One region of the Bradyrhizobium sp. MV1.5 genome, then DNA from elsewhere that is predicted to be linked to it. Evidence: predicted binding sites of a transcription regulator. Region 1 holds the regulator's gene; the other holds the start of a gene.

Region 1 (14,810 bases):
CGCGAAGTTATCATCGGCGCACGATCGAAACGCCTGCAACAGGCGGCGCTCAAGCTCGATCCCGGCCCCGCACCTGAAGCCGCTTACGTGAGAAAGCGCAGCGACAGCGGCGCCTGACCGGCGCAAGGTCCTTTGGAGAAGCCCGCCCCGATGGCGATCGACGCCCCATCTTCTCCCTCCTCCCAGCCCTGGTCCGACCGGCTGCGGCACTCGACCGTCATCCTGATCGCCGCGGCGCTGGCGCTGTCGGTGGTGGTCTCGCTGGGCGAATTGTCGGCACTGCATGCGATTGCGGTGTTCCTCTGCATCGCCGCCGCAGCGCTGATCCCGTGGCGCCTGCACGATACCGCCGCCTCGCGCGAGGAGACCCGCCGCGTCAACCCGGTCGAGAGCGCGGCGGTCGCCGCAGTGGTCGCCGGCATGCCCGATCCCGCGGTGCTGCTCGATCGCGCCGGCCGCGTCATCCATCTCAACGCCGCGGCCGCCCAGCTCGCGCCGGCGCTGCGCCGGAATGAGCTCGCCCAGTTCGCGCTGCGCTCGCCCGAGATCATCACGGCGCTGCGCGAGTCGATCGCGACCACCGAGCCGCGGCGCGCGACCTATCTCGACCATGTCCCGGTCGATCGCTGGATGGAGCTGACCATCACGCCGGTGCCGGTGCCGACGAGCTTCGGTGGCGCCGACAAATGCATGCTGATGACCTTCCACGACCAGACGCCGCTGCGTCGGGTCGAGGAGATGCGGGCCGATTTCGTCGCCAACGCCAGCCACGAGCTGCGCACGCCGCTGGCCGCGCTGTCGGGCTTCATCGACACGCTCCAGGGCCAGGCCAAGGACGATCCCAAGGCGCGCGAGCGCTTCCTCGGCATCATGCACAATCAGGCCACCCGGATGGCGCGCCTGATCGACGATCTCTTGTCGCTATCGCGGGTGGAGCTGTCGGCCCATGTGCGGCCCGACACCCTGGTCGACCTGCTGCCGATCATCTTGCAGGTCGCCGATGGGCTTGAGCCGCTGGCGCGGGAACGCCAGGTCGAGGTCGAGACCGAGCTGCCTGAGACCCCGGTGCTGATCGCGGGCGACCGCGAGGAGCTGCTCCGCCTGTTCGAGAATTTGATCGAGAACGCGCTCAAATACGGCGCCTCCGGCGGTCGCGTCATCGTGTCGCTGATATCAGGCGCCGCCCCTGATGGAACTCAGGAAATCCGGGTCCTGGTCCGCGATTTCGGCCCCGGCATCGCGCCGGAACATTTGCCGCGGCTGACCGAACGCTTCTACCGGGTCGATGTCGGCGACAGCCGCTCGCAGGGCGGCACGGGCCTCGGATTATCGCTGGTGAAACATATTCTTAACCGTCATCGCGGGCGGCTTTTGATTGAAAGCGTGCCCAGACAGGGCGCCACTTTCACCGCCTGTTTTCCCCAAGGCAAGCCTGCGGCTCTGAGCTAAATTCCAGCAATTTCAGCCGCTTAACACTGTCATCCGACTGTCACCAAACCTTCGTAAAAGCTCAGCTGTCCGCTCCTAAAGGGACGGCACGGGGAGCGCGATCGGGCGCTGATGGCGCTTCGCTCCCCTGTATGGAGACCAGCATGAATTTCCTCAAAACGATCGTTGCTGCTGGCTTGGTTGCCGCATCGACGACGGCGGCCTTTGCTGCCGACATCACGGGTGCCGGTGCGACGTTCCCGTTCCCGATCTATTCCAAATGGGCTGACGCCTACAAGAAGGAGACCGGCAACGGTCTGAACTATCAGTCGATCGGCTCCGGCGGCGGCATCAAGCAGATCCAGGCCAAGACCGTGACCTTCGGCGCCAGCGACGCGCCGCTCAAGGCAGAGCAGCTCGAGAAGGACGGCCTCGTCCAGTGGCCGATGGTGATGGGCGCCATCGTTCCCGTCGTCAACATCGAGGGCGTGAAGCCCGGTGAGATGGTGTTCGACGGCGAGACGCTGGCCAGCATCTATCTCGGCAAGATCACCAAATGGGACGACGCCGCGATCAAGAAGCTGAACCCGAACGTGAAGCTGCCCTCGGAGGCCATCACCGTGGTCCGCCGTTCGGACGGTTCGGGCACCACCTTCAACTTCACCAACTACCTCGCCAAGGCCAGCGCGGACTGGAAGAGCAAGGTCGGTGAGGGTACCGCGGTCGAGTGGCCGGTCGGCGTCGGCGCCAAGGGCAACGAAGGCGTGTCCGGCAACATCAGCCAGACCAAGAACTCGATCGGCTACGTCGAGTACGCCTATGCCAAGCAGAACAAGCTGACCTACACCGGTCTCGTCAACAAGGCCGGCAAGCCGGTGCAGCCCACCGTCGAAGCCTTCCAGGCGGCCGCCTCCAACGCCGACTGGGCCAAGGCTCCCGGCTACTACGTCATCCTGACCGACCAGCCCGGCGAGAAGTCCTGGCCGATCACGGCGGCGACCTTCATCCTCATGCACAAGGACGCCACCGACAAGGCGGCCTCGCAGGAAGCCATCAAGTTCTTCCGCTGGGCCTTCAAGAACGGCGACAAGGCGGCTGAAGAGCTCGACTACATCCCGATGCCGGACCCGGTCGTTCAGCTGATCGAGAAGACCTGGGCTGCCGAAATCAAGAGCTAGGTTCGCGACGCTCGTGCCCCGGATGCGCTGCGCCGCATCCGGGGCACGGACCAACAAAAAACGTATAATATTTTAGTACAGGGGACCGGCGTGGCAGAGATGGCCGTTCAGAGCGATGTAATCGACGACGCCGGACCGTACGACCGCGCCAAGGCCTTGAGCGCGTTCAAGCTCGGCGACGTCACCTTCTACTGGATCACGCGGCTCTCCGCGATCTCGGTGCTTCTGATCCTCGGCGGCATCATCATTTCGCTGATCGTCGGCGCCTTCCCGGCGATGAAGGAATTCGGGGTCTCGTTCCTGTGGACGCAGCGCTGGGCGCCGTCCGCCGATCCGCCGGTGCTCGGCGCGCTCGGGCCGATGTACGGCACGCTCGTCACCTCCTTCATCGCGATGCTGATCGCCATTCCCGTGGGTCTCGGCATTGCGATCTTCCTCACCGAGCTCTGCCCGCAATGGCTGCGCCGCCCGATCGGCATGGCGATCGAGCTGCTCGCCGGCATCCCCTCGATCATCTACGGCATGTGGGGCTTCTTCGTGTTGGGTCCGTTCCTCGCCAACACGTTCCAGCCCTTCATGATCAAGATCTTCGACGGCGTGCCCGTGCTGGGCGCGATCTTCGCGGGTCCCCCGTCCTATCTCAGCCTGTTCAATGCCGCGCTGATCCTCGCCATCATGGTGCTGCCCTTCATCACCTCGATTTCGGTCGACGTGTTCAAGACGGTGCCTCCGGTCCTGAAGGAAGCCGCCTATGGCGTCGGCTGCACCACCTGGGAAGTGGTCCGCAGCGTGGTGATCCCCTACACCCGCGTCGGCGTCATCGGCGGCGTCATGCTGGCGCTGGGCCGTGCGCTCGGCGAGACCATGGCAGTGACCTTCATCATCGGTAACTCGTTCCGGATCTCCTCGTCGATCTTCGCCCCCGGCACCACGATCTCGGCGGCGATCGCATCCGAGTTCGCCGAGAGCGACGGCCTGCACCAGTCCGGCCTGATCCTGCTCGGCCTGCTGCTGTTCGTGCTGACGTTCTTCGTGCTCGCGGCGGCGCGGCTGATGCTGATGCGGCTGGAAAAGAAGGCGGGGAACTAGCGCCATGAACCCGATTTATTCACGCCGCCGCCGCAAGGACATCGTCGTCCGCGGACTCTGCATCGCCGCAACCGCCTTCGGCGTCACCTGGCTCGCGCTGATCCTGATCACGCTGCTCTACAACGGATTGGCGGGACTCAATGTCCAGCTGTTCACCGAGAACACGCCGCCACCGGGATCGAACGAGGGCGGCCTGCTCAACGCCATCGTCGGCTCGCTGATCATGACCGTGATCGGCGTCGGCATCGGCGCGCCGCTCGGAATGTTCGCCGGCACCTACCTCGCCGAATACGGCCGCAACGACAAGCTGACCTCGGTGATCCGCTTCATCAACGACATCCTGCTCTCGGCGCCCTCGATCATCATCGGCCTGTTCATCTACGGCGCGGTGGTGGTGCCGATGCGCGGCTTCTCCGCGATCGCGGGCTCGCTCGCGCTCGCGGTCATCGTGATCCCGGTGGTGCTGCGCACGACCGAGGACATGCTGCTGCTGGTGCCGAACGCGTTGCGCGAGGCGGCCTCGGCGCTCGGCCTGCCGCGTTCGCTGGTGATCAAGCGGATCGCCTATCGTGCTGCCCGATCGGGTCTCATCACCGGCGTGCTGCTCGCGACCGCTCGCGTCGCCGGTGAAACCGCGCCGTTGCTGTTCACCGCGCTGTCGAACCAGTTCTTCAGCCTCGGCCTGAACAAGACGATGGCGAACCTGCCTGTCACCATCAACAACTTCGTGCAGAGCCCCTATGCCTACTGGAAGCAGTTGGCGTGGAGCGGGGCGCTGCTCATCACCCTGACCGTTCTTGCCCTGAATATTGGCGCGCGCATCCTTGGCGCCGAGAGGACCGCAAAATGAGTGATCTTTCATTATCGTCGATGAGCGCGGCCGGGGGTCTGCCGCAGACGGCGGCGCTGCCGGAGGCGCCTCCGAAGGTGACGGTGCGCAACCTGAACTTCTATTACGGCGAGCACCATGCGCTGAAGAACATCAACCTGACGCTCGGCGCCAATCGCGTCACGGCGTTCATCGGTCCGTCGGGCTGCGGCAAGTCGACCCTGCTGCGCATCTTCAACCGGATGTACGACCTCTATCCCGGCCAGCGCGCCACCGGTCAGCTCATGCTCGACCAGACCAATATCCTCGACGGCAAGCTGGACCTCAATCTGCTGCGCGCCCGCGTCGGCATGGTGTTCCAGAAGCCGACGCCGTTCCCGATGACGATCTACGAGAACATCGCGTTCGGCATCCGTCTCTATGAGAAGATCTCGAAGTCCGAGATGGACGGCCGCGTCGAGAAGGCGCTGCGCGGCGGCGCACTGTGGAACGAGGTCAAGGACAAGCTCAACGCCTCCGGCCTGTCGCTCTCCGGCGGCCAGCAGCAGCGCCTCTGCATCGCCCGCACCGTCGCGGTGCGGCCCGAGGTGATCCTGTTCGACGAACCCTGTTCGGCGCTCGACCCGATCTCGACCGCCAAGGTCGAGGAGCTGATCCAGGAGCTGTCCGAGGATTACACGATCGCGATCGTCACCCATAACATGCAGCAGGCGGCGCGCGTCTCCGACAAGACCGCCTTCATGTATCTCGGCGAGCTGATCGAGTTCGACGATACCAGCAAGATCTTCACGTCGCCGACCGACCGGCGCACGCAGGATTACATCACCGGCCGGTTCGGCTAGGAGACGCGACATGGCTTCCGAACATACCGCAAAGGCTTTCGACACCGACCTCCAGGAACTCACCCGCCTGGTTGCGGAGATGGGCGGGATCGCCGAACGCATGATCGTCGAGTCCGTCGACGCACTGATCCGCCGCGACGTCCCGCTCGGGCAGCGCGTCGTCGCAACCGACACCGAGCTCGACGCGCTGCAGAAGCGCATCGAGGAGCGCGCGGTGCTCACCATCGCCCGCCGCCAGCCGATGGCGGTCGATCTGCGCGAGATCGTTGGTGCCATGCGCGTCGCGACCGATCTCGAGCGCATCGGCGACCTCGCCAAGAACATGGGTAAGCGCGTCGCGGCGCTGGAGACGGACTTCCATCCGCTCAAGCTGTTCCGCGGCCTCGAGCACATGACCGACCTCGTGCAGCAGCAGGTCAAGTCGGTGCTGGACGCCTATGCCGCGCATGATCTGCCAGCGGCGATGGCGGTGTGGAAGGGCGACGAGGAAGTCGACGCCATTTGCACCTCGCTGTTCCGCGAGCTCCTCACCTACATGATGGAGGATCCGCGCAACATCTCGTTCTGTATCCATTTGATGTTCTGCGCCAAGAACATCGAGCGGATCGGCGACCACGCCACCAACATCGCCGAGACCGTGTTCTACATGATCGAGGGCCAGGCGATCACCGACAAGCGGCCGAAGGGCGACATGACGACCTTCGCCAACACGGTACCGAACACTTAAGGAGCGACGACCCGATGGGCGCACGCATTATGGTGGTTGAGGACGAGGAAGCCCTGACCGAGCTTCTCCGCTACAACCTCGAAGGCGACGGCTATGACGTCGAGACGGTGATGCGCGGCGACGACGCCGACACCCGTCTCAAGGAGCACATTCCTGATCTGATCGTGCTCGACTGGATGCTGCCGGGCCTGTCAGGCATCGAATTGTGCCGGCGGCTTCGCACCCGTCCCGAGACCAAGCAGCTCCCGATCATCATGCTCACCGCGCGCGGCGAGGAGAGCGAGCGGGTGCGGGGTCTTGCGACCGGCGCCGACGATTACATCGTCAAGCCGTTCTCGGTGCCGGAGCTGCTGGCGCGCGTGAAGGGCCTGCTGCGGCGCGCAAGCCCGGAGCGGCTCGCCACCGTCCTTGCTTTTGGCGACATCGAGCTCGACCGCGACAAGCGCCGCGTGGCGCGCTCGGGCCGGCCGATCGATCTCGGTCCGACCGAATATCGCCTGCTGGAGTTCTTCCTGGAGCACCCGGGGCGGGTGTTCTCGCGCGAGCAACTGCTCGACAGCGTCTGGGGCCGCGACATCTATATCGACGAGCGCACCGTCGACGTGCATATCGGCCGCCTGCGCAAGCTGCTCAATCTCGGCCGCGAGCAGGACCCGATCCGCACCGTCCGCGGCGCCGGCTACGCGCTGGATGATCGCTTCGCGAAGGCGGAGCAGGTGTAGGGTTGCAGGCTTGTTTGCTGGCGAGCTGTCCCCGAATTCTCCGACGTCGTCCCGGACAAGCGAGCGAAGCGAGCGCCGATCCGGGACCCATAACCACCGAACGTGGTTTGGCGAAGACTCGGAGTGACCCCTTCCGCGCAACAACTGCGTGCTCGGAGTATGGGTCCTGGCTTTCGCCAGGACGACACTCCAATTGAACTGTCTTCGCGCGACGACTTGCCGTGATTAGCGCGGACCCGGCTTCACCGGTGCGCGGCGCCGATCCGACGCCGGCTGGTACGCGACGCGCGAGTGCTGGGCGCAATAGGGCAGGCCGGACAGCGCCCTTCCACCGCAGAAGAAGAAGTCCGGGCTGGAGGGATCGCCGACCGGCCAGTGGCAGGTCGCCTCGTTCAATTCCAGCAGCGACAGCCGCTGGCTCATTGGCACCACGTTGTCGTAGGTGACCGGATCCGGCTCCGCCTCGACCTCAAACGCCTGCGCCAGCGCGGTGTTGCCGCGCGAGATCGGGCGGCTCACCCGCATCATGTGCTGCGCGGGGCGCGCCTTGCGCGGCCGGGGCGCTGCCGATGATGGGCTCTTGGCGCGGCCCGAAAGGCCGAGCCTGTGCACTTTGCCGATCACGGCATTGCGGGTCACATTGCCGAGCTCCGCCGCGATCTGGCTGGCCGAAAGTCCGGCCTCCCAGAGCTTTTTCAGCTGCTCGACGCGATCATCGGACCAGGTCAAAACCGTCATTGCACCCTTTCCCTCGCTGCGCGCCAGCCATCCTGGGGCCTCGCAGCGAATGCCTAAGCCTTCAAAAACCCGTGCCGCCAGAATCCCTTAAGGCTCGCCGGGCGCGTCTTGAACGCCCGAACGTTTACGCCGGTACATAAGGACTTAAAGATCAGAACCACTGCACGAGATGTCGTATCTGACAATCCAAACGCTACAATATGGCGTGACTCCCGCGCAAGAGTCCGCCGACTCGCTTCCACATGTTCCGTGGCTAAATCCCGCAAAATCGGCACCGCAAGACTACGGATTCAGCGTTTCGCGAGGCTTTCCGGGCGGCATTGACACCCGTTTCACCAGGCCTAAGATAGTCGTGCGTGCCGCCCTCAAGAGGCGGCACGTTTCGTTTTCCGGGCCGGTCGATGGTGCGTTGCGCAATGCACGCTCACGCCGTCCGCAACATTCAAGTGACCGTCATGACTAACAGCGCAGCGCCGCATTTGCTCCCCGTTTTCGCCAGGTCCGACCTCGGTTTCGAGCGTGGCGAAGGCTGCTGGCTGATCGCGACCAATGGCGAGCGCTATCTGGATTTCACCTCAGGGGTGGCGGTGAATGCACTCGGCCATGCCCATCCGGCGCTGGTCGCGGCGTTGCAGGAGCAGGCCACGAAGCTCTGGCACATGTCGAACCTGTTCCAGAGCCCGGACGGCGAAAAGCTCGCCGCGCGCCTGTGCAATGAAAGTTTCGCGGACTTCGTGTTCTTCTGCAATTCCGGCGCCGAAGCGCTGGAATGCGTGATCAAGGTCGTGCGCCGCTATCACGCGGCAAAGGGCCATCCAGACCGCTATCGCATGATCACCTTCGAAGGCGCCTTCCACGGCCGCACGCTGGCGACGCTGGCCGCGACGGGTTCGGCAAAATATCTCGAAGGTTTCGGCCCTCCGATGGAGGGCTTCGACCAGGTTGCGCATGGCGATCTCGACGCGGTGAAAAAGGCGATCGGTCCGCAGACCGCCGGCATCCTGATCGAGCCGATCCAGGGCGAAGGCGGTGTGCGTTCGGCAACGCCCGCCTTCTTGAGGGCGTTGCGCCAGCTCTGCGACGAGAAGGGTTTGTTGCTCGCCTTCGACGAGGTGCAGACCGGCATGGGCCGCACCGGCGATCTGTTCGCGTACCGCCGCCTTGGCGTCGAACCCGACGTGATGTCGCTGGCCAAGGCGCTCGGTGGCGGCTTTCCGATCGGCGCCTGCCTTGCGACCGCGGAAGCGGCGTCCGGCATGACGCCGGGCTCGCACGGCTCGACCTTCGGCGGCAATCCGCTCGCGATCGCCGCTGCGAACGCCGTGCTCGACGTCATGCTCAAGCCCGGATTCTTCGACCACGTGCAGAGGATGTCGCTGCTGCTGAAGCAGAAGCTCGCCTCCGTGATCGACCGTCATAGCGATGTCGTCAGCGAAGTGCGCGGCGAGGGCCTCCTGATCGGCATCAAGGCCGTGGTGCCTTCCGGCGATCTCGTTGCCGCCTTGCGCGACCAAAAGCTGCTCACCGTCGGTGCCGGCGACAATGTCGTGCGTTTCCTGCCGCCTTTGATCGTCACCGAAGCCGAGATCGAGGACAGCGTCGGGCGGCTCGAGCGCGCCTGCACCGCGTTGTCCGGCAACAAGCGGGCGGCAAGCTGATGAGCAAGTCGCCCGATAAAGCACCCAAGAAAACACCGAAGCACTTTCTCGATATCAACGAGCTGCCGCTGTCGGAGCTCAAGCGCATGCTGGCCGCGTCCTCCGCGATGAAGGCGAAGCAGAAGGCGCATCAGCCGGTCAGGCCGCTCGAAGGCAAGACCCTGGCGATGATCTTCGAGCGCCCCTCGACGCGGACGCGGGTGTCTTTCGATGTCGCCATGCGCCAGCTCGGCGGCGAGCCCATCATGCTCACCGGCGCCGAGATGCAGCTCGGTCGCGGCGAGACCATCGCCGACACCGCGCGCGTGCTGTCGCGCTACGTCGATGCCATCATGATCCGCATCCTCAATCACGATGCGCTGCTGGAGCTCGCTGCGAACGCTACCGTCCCCGTCATCAACGGCCTGACGCGGCGCTCGCATCCCTGCCAGGTGATGGCGGACCTCATGACCTACGAGGAACATCGCGGCCCGATCGAGGGCAAGACCGTGGCCTGGACCGGCGACGACAATAACGTGCTCGCCTCCTGGGCGCACGCCGCCGAGCGCTTCAAGTTCCAGCTCAATGTCGCGACGCCTCCGGAGCTCGCGCCGAAAAAAGCGATGCGCGACTTCATCAAGGCGACCGGCGCGCCGATCATGCTCGGCACGGATGCCGAAGCCGCCGTGCGCGGCGCCGATTGTGTCGTGACCGACACCTGGGTGTCGATGGGCGACAAGGAAGGCGAGCACCGCCATAACGTGCTCAAGCCCTATCAGGTCAATGCCCAGCTGATGTCGCTGGCCAAGCCCGATGCGCTGTTCATGCACTGCCTGCCCGCCCATCGCGGCGAGGAGGTCACCGACGAGGTGATCGACGGTCCGCAATCCGTCGTGTTCGACGAGGCCGAAAACCGCCTGCACGCGCAGAAGGGCATTCTGGCCTGGTGCTTCGACGAGGTGAAGTGATCTCGCTGGAATCCCGGCGGCCACCTCACATATGATCGTCGTCCCGGACAAGCGCAGCTTCTGGCAACGCGTAGCGTTGTCCAGAACGGAGCGCCGATCCGGGACCCATAACCACAGGAAGTCGTTTGGCGAGGATTCGGAGTTGTCATCTCGCGCAGTAGCGTAATCCTGTGGTTATGGGTCCCGGATCTGCGGCTAGCGCTTGTCCGGGACGACACCGAGGTTGAGGTTGCTTCGTACAGTTCCCCAACCCCCCTTCCAATTCCGCCTTCCGACCCCAGATAAGCGCCATGGTTTCCCAATCCCCTGACATGAAAACCGGGCCCGAAGGCCCGGTTCGCGCGCCATCCGCGGTTCCGATCGATGACGCCGTGCTGCCCTACGAGGTCGACGCGCTCGACGTGCGCGGTCGGCTGGTGCGGCTTGGTTCGGCGCTCGACGAGATCCTGACCAAGCACGATTATCCCGCGCCGGTCGGCAAGCTGCTCGGCGAGGCCATCGTGCTGACTACGCTGCTCGGCTCCTCGCTGAAATTCGAGGGCCGCTTCATCCTCCAGGCGCAGACCGACGGTCCGGTGTCGTTCCTGGTCGTGGACTACCAGGCGCCGGATCGCCTGCGCGCCTATGCGCGCTACGACGCCGCGCGCCTCGGCGAAGTCCAGGATTCCGGCAAGACTTCCGGCGCGCTGCTGGGCCACGGTCATCTCGCCATGACCATCGACCAGGGCCCCGACATGAGCCGCTACCAGGGCCTGGTCGCGCTCGACGGCGGCAGCCTCGAAGACGCCGCTCACGAATATTTCCTGCGCTCCGAGCAGATCCCGACCCGCGTGCGCCTCGCCGTCGGCGAGGAATGGCGTTCGAATGACGGCGGCAAGCATCGCTGGCGTGCCGGCGGCATGCTGATGCAGTTCCTGCCGAAGGCGCCCGAGCGCGCGCGGCAGGCCGATCTGCATCCCGGCGATGCGCCCGAGGGCGTCGAAGTGCATGCCGTCGCTGAAGACGATGCCTGGGTCGAGGCGCGCTCGCTGATCGAGACCGTCGAAGACGTCGAGCTGATCGATCCGGAGCTGTCCGGCGAGCGGCTGCTCTACCGCCTGTTCCACGAGCGCGGCGTGCGCGTGTTCAATCCGCTGCCCTTGAAGGCGCAATGCTCCTGCTCGCGCGACGCGGTGGCATCGATGCTGAAGAGCTTTTCGTCCGACGACCGGGCCGCCATGGTCAAGGACGACAAGGTCGTCGTGACCTGCGAGTTCTGCAGCTCGGTGTACGAGTTCACACCGGATGAGGCGGGCGTCGAGGACGCGTGAGACGTTAGCCCGTAGCCCGGATGGAGCGCAGCGCAATCCGGGGCCGCTCGCCCGGCATTCGGCACCTTCCCGGACTACGCTTGCGCTCCATCCGGGCTACGGGACCTCCTCTGTGTCGCCCCTCTGTCAATCCATACGCACAAAAATATTCCACTTTACCGAAATTCGGAAATCGCGTATATGTCGCTCATCCCGGCTCATCCTTGAGGGGCGATCTTGTGGTCGTCATGTTCGCGAGCCGGGCTTGCGGTGGACGCGGCAGCGTTCGGGTGCGAAAGGCGTGGGCAGGGCGGATTGCTCTCCGTGAGCCCAAGGCTTCGTTCCGACGAGCGGCGCTGTCAGGCTTCGTCTCGTCTGTAAGTTTCCGGCTCCGTCGACAGGGCTGGGAAAACTGCGGCGAAATGGCGGGCCGTGCGTACGGCAAAACCGTGTGGTCCTGGCCGTCGTTGCTACGGTCAAGCCCCGGCGAATGCGGCACTTGCGCCAACCGGCGCGATGCCGGTGAATTTCGCGAGGGCGAGGGAGGCCAAAAGGAACTCGGCTCCCGGGAGAGCACGGCATAAGCCGTCCAACCACTGCGCAGGGAAGGCCGAGTGATTGGCTACACCTGTATGCTGCTGTGCGGTCTTCTTGCGCTACACCTTTCGCGCAGCAGACCGTGGGTGCCAGCCGGCACCCGGCCTTCCCTGCGCCCTCTTGGATTTGAGGGTGGTGCGACGAAGCAAGGCTCGGGCGAAATCGGCCGCGAGAACGAAAAGGCGTGTCTGCAAGTCGAAGATGAACGCGAAGACGATCCGCTCTCGTGCCCCGGACGCGGCGCAGCGTCCCTTCGACGGTGCGCTGCAGAGCCGGGGCCCATCTATCCGCATTGGGCCGTGTCGCCCCTGGGTCCCGGCTCCGCGCAGCAACGCTTGCGCGTTGCAGCTTGTCCGGGACACGAGAGTCGGGACGCTATCGGGGAAGCCCTGCCCCAAAAGGTCGCGTCGCCGCCACCCTCAATTCAACACCCGCTTGTTGTCCGGGCTGTCCAGCGAGAACGTCGGCACGTCGATCTCGAAGCGTTCGCCGGTTGCGCTGACCATCTGGTAGCGGCCGGTCATGAAGCCCGAGGCGGTCGTGAGCGGCACGCCGGAGGTGTATTCGAAGCGTTCGCCGGGGGCGAGCGTCGGCTGCTCGCCGACGACGCCCTCGCCCTTCACCTCCTGCTGCCGGCCGGTGGCATCGGTGATGATCCAGTGCCGCGTCTTGAGCTGCACGGTCTCGTCGCCGGAATTGGTGATGACGACGGTGTAGGCCCAGAAATAACGGGAGCGGTCGGCCGACGACTGCTCCGGAACAAAGTTCGGCTCGACGGTCACTTCGATCTGGCGGGTCACGGCGCGGTACATGATTGCCATCATACCGAAAACCGCTCTGGAACCAAACGCTGGAGGCGGTCCTGGCGACATCGTCCCGCCCGAATTCGCAGGGAAGTACACGTCCAAGGGTACGTCAAAGTGTACTTGCATGTGATCCGGTCGCTTTGCGAGATGACGGCCGGACCGGTACACTCCTTGCCACGTCGCGATTTGCGGAAGGGTTTTTAGGCCCCCGATGACCATTGCCGACCAAGTGACGGGATCGACGATCGCCGGAACCGCTAAACCTGTGGAGGTCAAGTCCGCGGGGGCGAAGCGGCGCGCGGCCGCGCCGGCGATTTCGCTGCCCGCCATCGGCGAGCGCGAGCTCCGGCTGGACCTGTTCCGCGGCCTGGCGCTGTGGCTGATCTTCATCGACCATTTGCCGCCGAGCCTTCTGACCTGGTTCACGATCCGCAATTACGGCTTCAGCGACGCCACCGAGATCTTCATCTTCATCTCCGGCTATACCGCCGCCTTCGTCTACGGTCGGGCGATGCTGGAGTCCGGCATCGTCGTCGCCACCGCGCGCATCCTGCGGCGCGTCTGGCAGATCTACGTCGCCCACGTCTTCCTGTTCACGATCTTCCTTGCCGAAATCTCCTACGTCGCGACCAGGTTCGAGAACCCGCTCTACACCGAAGAGATGGGCATCATGGATTTCCTCAAGCAGCCCGACGTCACGATCGTGCAGGCGCTGCTGCTGCGCTTCCGTCCCGTCAACATGGACGTGCTGCCGCTCTACATCGTGCTGATGCTGGCGCTGCCCTTGATCCTGTGGCTGATGAAATGGCGCCCCGACGTGACGCTCGGCCTCTCGGTCGCGCTCTACGCGGTGACCTGGGAATACGATCTCTACCTGTCGGCCTATCCGAACGGCTTCTGGGCCTTCAATCCCTTCGCCTGGCAATTGCTGTTCGTGTTCGGGGCATGGTGCGCGCTCGGAGGTGCGCGACGGATGTCGCGCATCCTGGCTTCGCGGGTGACGATGTGGATCGCGATCGCCTATCTGGTCGCGGCATTCTACGTGACGCTGACCTGGTATGTGCCGCAGCTCTCCCACTTCATGCCGAAGCGGCTCGAGCAGTGGATGTATCCGATCGACAAGGCCGACCTGGACGTGCTGCGCTTCACGCATTTCCTGGCGCTGGCCGCGCTCACCGTGCGCGTCCTGCCGCGGGACTGGCCCGGCCTGAAATCGCCCTGGCTGCGGCCGCTGATCCTGTGCGGATCGCATTCCCTGGAGATATTCTGTCTCGGCGTCTTCCTCGCCTTTGCCGGACATTTCATCCTGGCCGAAGTCTCGGGCGGCCCGGTCATGCATGCGCTAATTAGCCTCTCCGGAATCCTGATCATGTGGGCCATGGCCTGGCTGATTTCGTGGTACAAGCGGGTGGCTGACAAGAGCGGTTCGAAAACCAAAAGCGCCGTCGGCAGCGCCGATATGGCGGGAGGGGGCTGATGAAGGCGAAGGTTTTCCTGAGCCTGATCCTGCTGTGCGGTGGTCTCGCCGCGCCTCCGGCGCGCGCGGATGATGCTGCGCCGGCTGCTTCAGCCGTGCCCGCAGCCTGTGAAGTGCCCTCCTATCTGCTCACCAGCGAAAGCCAGCTTCCCAAGGTCGCCGATGCCATCAAGGCCGGCAAGCCGCTCGAAATCCTGGTCATCGGCAGTCGCTCGACCACGATCCCGGCTTCCGAGGACGCCTCTTATCCGGCGCGGATGCAGACCATCCTGAAGGACAAGCTGCCGCCGTCCGAGACGGTGCACGTCTCCGTAGAAATACAGAGCAAGAAGACGGCCGAGGAGGCGGCCGCCAGCTTCGTTAAGCTGATGGAAGCAAAAACGCCTACTTTGGTCATCTGGCAGACCGGGACCGTCGATGCTATCCGAGCCATCGATCCCGATGATTTTCGTGGCGCGGTGACCGAAGGGGTTGTTGCGTTGC
Region 2 (5,752 bases), on a different contig from region 1:
GCCACAGGGAAACTGCTCTCAGGCCACCAGCTCGGCGAACAGATCGGCGTCGACATTGCCGCCCGAGAGCACGATGACGACGTTCTTGCCGGCCACATCAAGTCGCCCCGCAAGCAGCGCGGCCAGGCCGACCGCTCCGCCCGGCTCGACCACGAGCTTCAGCTCGCGATAGGCAAAGGCGACGGCCGCGCCGACTTCCTTGTCCGACGCGGTGACGCCGCGCGCGAGCAGCTTGCTGTTGATCGCAAAGGTCATCTCGCCGGGGATCAGGGCCATCAGCGCATCGCAGATGGTGCGGCCGGCGGGTGCGTGCGGCTCGCGGTGGCCCGCGGTCAGCGACAGGCCGTGATCGTCGAACGCTTCGGGCTCGGCCACGACGATTTGGGCCAGCGGAAAGCGTGCCTTCACGGCCGTCGCGACGCCCGCGATCAGGCCGCCGCCGGAGGCCGGCGCTACCACGATATCTGGGGCGAGACCAAGTGCCGCCATGTCCTCGGCGATCTCGCGGCCGGCCGTGCCTTGGCCGGCGATCACGAAGGGATCGTCATAGGGCCTGACCAGCGTCGCGCCGCGCTTCTCGGCGATGCCGCGCGAGATCGCCTCGCGGTCGTCGCGGTCGCGGTCGTACAGCACGACCTCGGCACCGTAGGATTTGGTGCGCTCGCGCTTCGACAACGGCGCATCCGCAGGCATCACGATGGTCGCCTGCATGTCGAGGATCTTGGCCGCCGCCGCAACGCCCTGGGCATGGTTGCCGGAGGAGAACGCCACGACTCCACCGGCGCGCTTGTCCTGCGGGATCGAGGCGACCTTGTTGAAGGCGCCGCGGAACTTGAACGAGCCGGTGCGCTGGAGCATCTCCGGCTTGAGATAGACCTTTGCGCCGACACGTTCGTTGAGCACGGGAAAGGACAACAGCGGCGTGCGGACGGCGAAGGGCGCGATCACGCGTGCTGCGGCATCGATATCGGCAGGGCCGATCGGGAGGAGCTGTTCTGTCATACCCGATGTTATCGCGGCGGATGAGGCGCGGGCAAGGCATGTCTGCGCGAGCGCTTCTTCCCCTCAGGCGACGAATCGCGCCGGTTCTGCCCCGTTCCGGCCCGGCAGCACCGCATCGACCGCCAAAATGCTGTCGATAAAAGCCCGGGCCGAGGCTTCCCAGGTGTAGTTGGCGGCGAATTCGACGCAGTCCTGCCGGGAGATGTCCAGCGCGGCGAAGCAGGCACCGCGCAGATCGTGATCGAGCGCGCCGACCGGGGCATCGCCGATCACGTCGCGGGGGCCCTTCACCGGGAAGGCCGCGACCGGCAGGCCGCTCGCCAGCGCTTCGAGCAGAACGAGACCGAACGTGTCGGTCTTGCTCGGAAACACGAAGACATCGGCGGCCGCGTAGATGTCCGCCAGCTCCTCGCCGTGCTTTTCGCCGAGGAAGATCGCGTCCGGATAGGCCTCCTCCAGCGCGACACGCGCCGGACCGTCGCCGACAATCACCTTGGTGCCGGGCAGGTCGAGGTCGAGGAACGCCTCGAGATTCTTCTCCACCGCGACCCGGCCGACCGAGAGGAACACCGGTGCCGGCAGGCAGAGATCGATCGCGCGGGGATGGAACAAATGGGTGTCGACGCCGCGCGGCCACAACACGACATTGTCGAAGCCGCGCTCGGTCAGCTCGCTGGCAAGCGCCGGCGTTGCCGCCATCACGGCGCGGCTGGGGCTGTGAAATCGGCGCAGCGCCCGCCAGATCAGCGAGCCCGGCACCGGCACGCGGGCGCGGACATATTCGGGAAAGCGGGTGTGGAAGCTGGTCGTGAAGGGCAGCTTGCGCTGGCGGCAATAACGCCGAACCATCAGGCCGATCGGACCCTCCGTCGCGATGTGGATGCTGTCCGGGTGCGCCTCTTCGATCAGCTTTGCGATTCTGCCCGGCCGCGGCATGGCCAGCCGCACGTCACGGTAGCTCGGCATCGCAAAGGTGCGGAACGATTGCGGCGTCAGGAACGAGAATTCGACGTCGAGGCTTTTGGCACCGTCAGCAAGTTTGGTCAGCGTCCGAACCACACCGTTGACTTGCGGGTGCCAGGCGTCGGTCGCGACCAGGATGCGCATCAGGCTGCCTTTGTCATGCAGCTCTGGCTGCAACCTGCGGGACCTGTGCCGGCTTCTCGGCCTGGTCCGCCCAGGTGATGATCTCGAAACGGCCGTCGTCGTGCTCGACCAGCGCCGTGCAGCTCTCGACCCAGTCGCCGCAATTCATGTAGCGGATGCCGCCCTCGTCGCGGATCACCGCGTAGTGGATGTGACCGCAGATCACGCCGTCGGCGTCGTGACGCCGCGCCTCGGCGGCGAGCGCCTGCTCGAACGCGCCGATATAGTTCACCGCATTCTTCACCTTCTGCTTGGCCCATTGCGACAGCGACCAATAGGGCACCTTGAACATGCGCCGGAAGAAGTTGACGAAGCGATTGAGCTGGATCGCGAAATCGTAGGCCTTGTCGCCGAGATGGGCGAGCCAGCGTGCGTTCTGCACCACGAGGTCGAAGATGTCGCCGTGGATGACGAGATAGCGCTTGCCGTCGGCGCCGGTGTGGACGGTGTTCTCGACCACGTCGATGCCGCCGAAATGCGTGCCGTAATAGTTGCGCAGGAACTCGTCGTGATTACCGGGGATGTAGACGACCTTGGCGCCCTTGCGCGCCTTGCGCAAAAGCTTCTGGACCAGGTCGTTATGCGATTGCGGCCAATGCCAGCTCGATTTCAGCGCCCAGCCGTCGACGATGTCGCCGACGAGATAGATCGTGTCGGCATCATGGAAACGCAGGAAGTCGAGCAGAAGGTCGGCTTGAGAACCGCGGGCTCCGAGATGAACGTCGGAGATGAACAACGTGCGAAAGCGCCGCTCCGGGCTCTCGTCACTCACATCGCAACTTCCCATGCGCCAGCCTGTAACAATGTCCCGTGACAGGGGGATGACCAATTGAACCTTTGAGGCACCTTCGGATACGAATCGCGCTTGCCTCGCCCACCCCGCGAATATCAGTCGCATGCGACAATCAGGCGACATGGCGTCGCAGCGGCCTCCGCAAGAACCCGGAACCGCGGCGCGCTCGCGAGCGGCGTTAGTAGAATTTGTGGAAATGATGGATCGGGCCGTGGCCGTGGCCGACGCTGAAGCGATCGGCGGCCGCGATCGCCGCGCTGATCCAGGTCTTGGCGTTGCGCACGGCGCGCTCGAGATCCTCGCCTCTGGCGAGCCCCGCGGCAACCGCCGAGGACAGCGAGCAGCCGGTGCCATGGGTGTTGCGAGTGGCAACGCGCGGCGCGGCGAGCGCGATCGTGGTGCTGGCATCGACGAGATAGTCGATGCTCTCGGCGCCCTCGCCGTGCCCACCCTTGATCAGGACCGCCCGGCAGCCGAGCGCCAGCAGCCGGCGCCCCTGGCTTTCGATCTCGGCCTCGCTGGCCGCGACCGGTTCGCCGAGCAGAGCCGCGGCCTCAGGCAGATTGGGTGTGATCACCGAGGCCAGCGGCATCAGTTTGATGCGCAGGGCGTCGACAGCTTCGGACGCGAGCAGGCGATCGCCCGATGTCGCCACCATCACGGGATCGAGCACGACATGCCGGGGCGCCCAGCGCGACAGCGCGGCCGCGATCGCATCGATGCTGGCGGCTTGCGCCACCATGCCGATCTTGACCGCGCCGACCTCGAGATCGGAAAACACCGCGTCGATCTGCGCGGTGACGAATTCGGCGGGCACCGCGTGAATGCCGGTGACGCCGCGGGTGTTCTGCGCCGTCAGCGCCGTGATGGCGGACGCGCCAAAAACGCCGAGCGCGGCAAAGGTCTTCAGGTCGGCCTGGATGCCGGCGCCGCCGCTCGAATCGGAGCCGGCAATGGTCAGCGCGACGGGCGTCGTCATGGGGCGATCTTCCGCGTTTTCGAAGCCATGGCTCGTCCTAGCGCGCCTGCCCCGGCCCAGCAAGTTCGCTTGCTAAATCCGGCCGGGTTTGGCCTATTAGCCGCCAGATATGCTTTCGGAGTGACCGCGATGGTTCCCTTTTTCGTCCAGATCAAATGCAAGCTCGGCCAATCCTATGTGGTCGCCAATGCGCTTGCCGAAGCCGAGATCGCCTCCGAGATCTATTCCACGGCCGGCCAATACGACCTGCTGGTGAAGTTCTACGTCGACAACGACACCGATATCGGCCACTTCGTCAACGAGAAGGTGCAGGTGCTGCCCGGCATCCAGGACACCCTCACCATCATCACGTTCAAGGCGTTTGGCGCAAGTTGACCGTCCGGAAAAGGGCGGGCCCGATCAGGCGCCGCCCTCCTTGCGCTTGGGGCGCGGCGGACCGTCCACCGGCGGCAGCGATTTGAGATAGTCCGCCATCGCCGCGAGATCGTCGTCCGGCAATTGCGAGGTGTTCTTGATCACCCGCGTCATCGCGCCGCCGACGCTGTCGCCGTCGGGCAATTCGCCGGTCTTCAGGAAATAGGCAATATCCTTCGCGCTCCACTCGCCGAGGCCCTTCTGGGTGATGTTGGGCACCCACCCCTCGCCTTCCGGATTGGGTCCGCCGGCGAAGCGTTGTCCGGCGATGATGCCGCCAAGCGCATTGCGCGGGCTGTGGCATTCCGCGCAATGGCCAAAACTGTTGACGAGATAGGCGCCGCGATTCCACTGCGGCGACTTCGCGCTGTCGGCGACGAAGGGCTTGCCGTCCAGAAATAAGAATTTCCAGATGCCGACGTTGCGGCGGATGTTGAACGGAAAGCGCACGTCGTGGTCGCGCACCTTGCCTGCAACGGCCGGCAGCGTTTTCAGGTAGGCGAAGAGATCAAGCACGTCCTCGCGCCTGGCGTGCTGATAGGACGTGTAGGGAAAGGCCGGAAAATAATGCCGTCCGTCCGGCGAAACCCCGTGCATCACCGCGTTGACGAATTCGGCCTCGCTCCATTTGCCGATGCCGTCGGTCGGATCGGACGAGATGTTTGGCGCGTAGAACGTTCCGAACGGCGACTTGATCGCGATGCCGCCGCCGAGCCTGAGACGATCGGGCTGGTCGGGGACGGCATGGCATGAAGCGCAGCCGCCGGCGTTGAACATCACCTGCCCATTGGCAAGATCAGGGACGCGGGCAGGCGCGGTGCCGGCGGCCGCCACCACCGGCGCGCTGAGCCACCAATAGACGCCGGCTGCGGCGAGTGCGGCGAGCAGCGCCACGGAGATTGTTCGTCGCAATATGCGGTCCTTTCGTCGTCGCGGCGAAGCTTATGACCGATGTCCTCGCGGCTCCAGCCACGAAGAATTTAGCCCACCGCGGCCTGAAACGGGAATAAACTGAAATGCCGGCTGTTGGAAGTTTGGCGGCCCAAACGGGTTCAGCAGGGAGAAAAATCATGAACAAGATCGTCATCGCGATGTCAGTGCTTGGCGCCGTTGCTCTTGCAGGTTCGGCCAGCGCCGAAAAGCTGAAAGCAACGCTCGACGCCAAGTCCGAGGTCCCCGCAACGACCAGCAGCGGTACGGGAACGGCTGATCTGGATTACGACGCCGCCAGCAAGAAGCTGTCCTGGAAGGTCACCTATTCCGGTCTGTCCGGCCCCGCCACCGCCGCGCATTTCCACGGACCTGCCGAACCCGGCAAGAACGCCGGCGTTGCGATCCCGATTCCCGGCGCAGCCACCAGCCCGGCCGAGGGCTCGGCGACACTGACCGACGCGCAGGCGGCCGATCTGCTCGGCGGC

Evidence for each region. The regulator PhoB, encoded in region 1, activates phosphate uptake and scavenging genes when phosphate is short. The targets are predictions, from matches to a motif close to TGTCATNNANCTGTCAT.
Region 2: the regulator PhoB is predicted to act here: its motif matches at 2,959-2,975, upstream of AC0L2J_RS21970 (UDP-2,3-diacylglucosamine diphosphatase).

What each region holds. Positions count from the first base shown of each region.
Region 1 is NZ_JBVVPL010000026.1:45,982-60,791, reverse strand. It holds gene AC0L2J_RS23055 (lysylphosphatidylglycerol synthase domain-containing protein) at 1-117, shown strand, start outside; gene AC0L2J_RS23050 (ATP-binding protein) at 151-1,449, shown strand; gene pstS (phosphate ABC transporter substrate-binding protein PstS) at 1,593-2,606, shown strand; gene pstC (phosphate ABC transporter permease subunit PstC) at 2,706-3,695, shown strand; gene pstA (phosphate ABC transporter permease PstA) at 3,700-4,545, shown strand; gene pstB (phosphate ABC transporter ATP-binding protein PstB) at 4,542-5,366, shown strand; gene phoU (phosphate signaling complex protein PhoU) at 5,377-6,093, shown strand; gene phoB (phosphate regulon transcriptional regulator PhoB) at 6,108-6,815, shown strand; gene AC0L2J_RS23015 (GcrA family cell cycle regulator) at 7,041-7,553, opposite strand; gene AC0L2J_RS23010 (aspartate aminotransferase family protein) at 8,009-9,211, shown strand; gene argF (ornithine carbamoyltransferase) at 9,211-10,158, shown strand; gene AC0L2J_RS23000 (Hsp33 family molecular chaperone) at 10,449-11,468, shown strand; gene apaG (Co2+/Mg2+ efflux protein ApaG) at 12,464-12,856, opposite strand; gene AC0L2J_RS22990 (OpgC domain-containing protein) at 13,062-14,327, shown strand; gene AC0L2J_RS22985 (SGNH/GDSL hydrolase family protein) at 14,327-14,810, shown strand, end outside.
Region 2 is NZ_JBVVPL010000024.1:57,708-63,459, forward strand. It holds gene AC0L2J_RS21960 (threonine/serine dehydratase) at 19-1,002, opposite strand; gene AC0L2J_RS21965 (glycosyltransferase family 4 protein) at 1,066-2,109, opposite strand; gene AC0L2J_RS21970 (UDP-2,3-diacylglucosamine diphosphatase) at 2,123-2,935, opposite strand; gene thiD (bifunctional hydroxymethylpyrimidine kinase/phosphomethylpyrimidine kinase) at 3,120-3,920, opposite strand; gene AC0L2J_RS21980 (Lrp/AsnC ligand binding domain-containing protein) at 4,050-4,295, shown strand; gene AC0L2J_RS21985 (c-type cytochrome) at 4,320-5,249, opposite strand; gene AC0L2J_RS21990 (CHRD domain-containing protein) at 5,405-5,752, shown strand, end outside.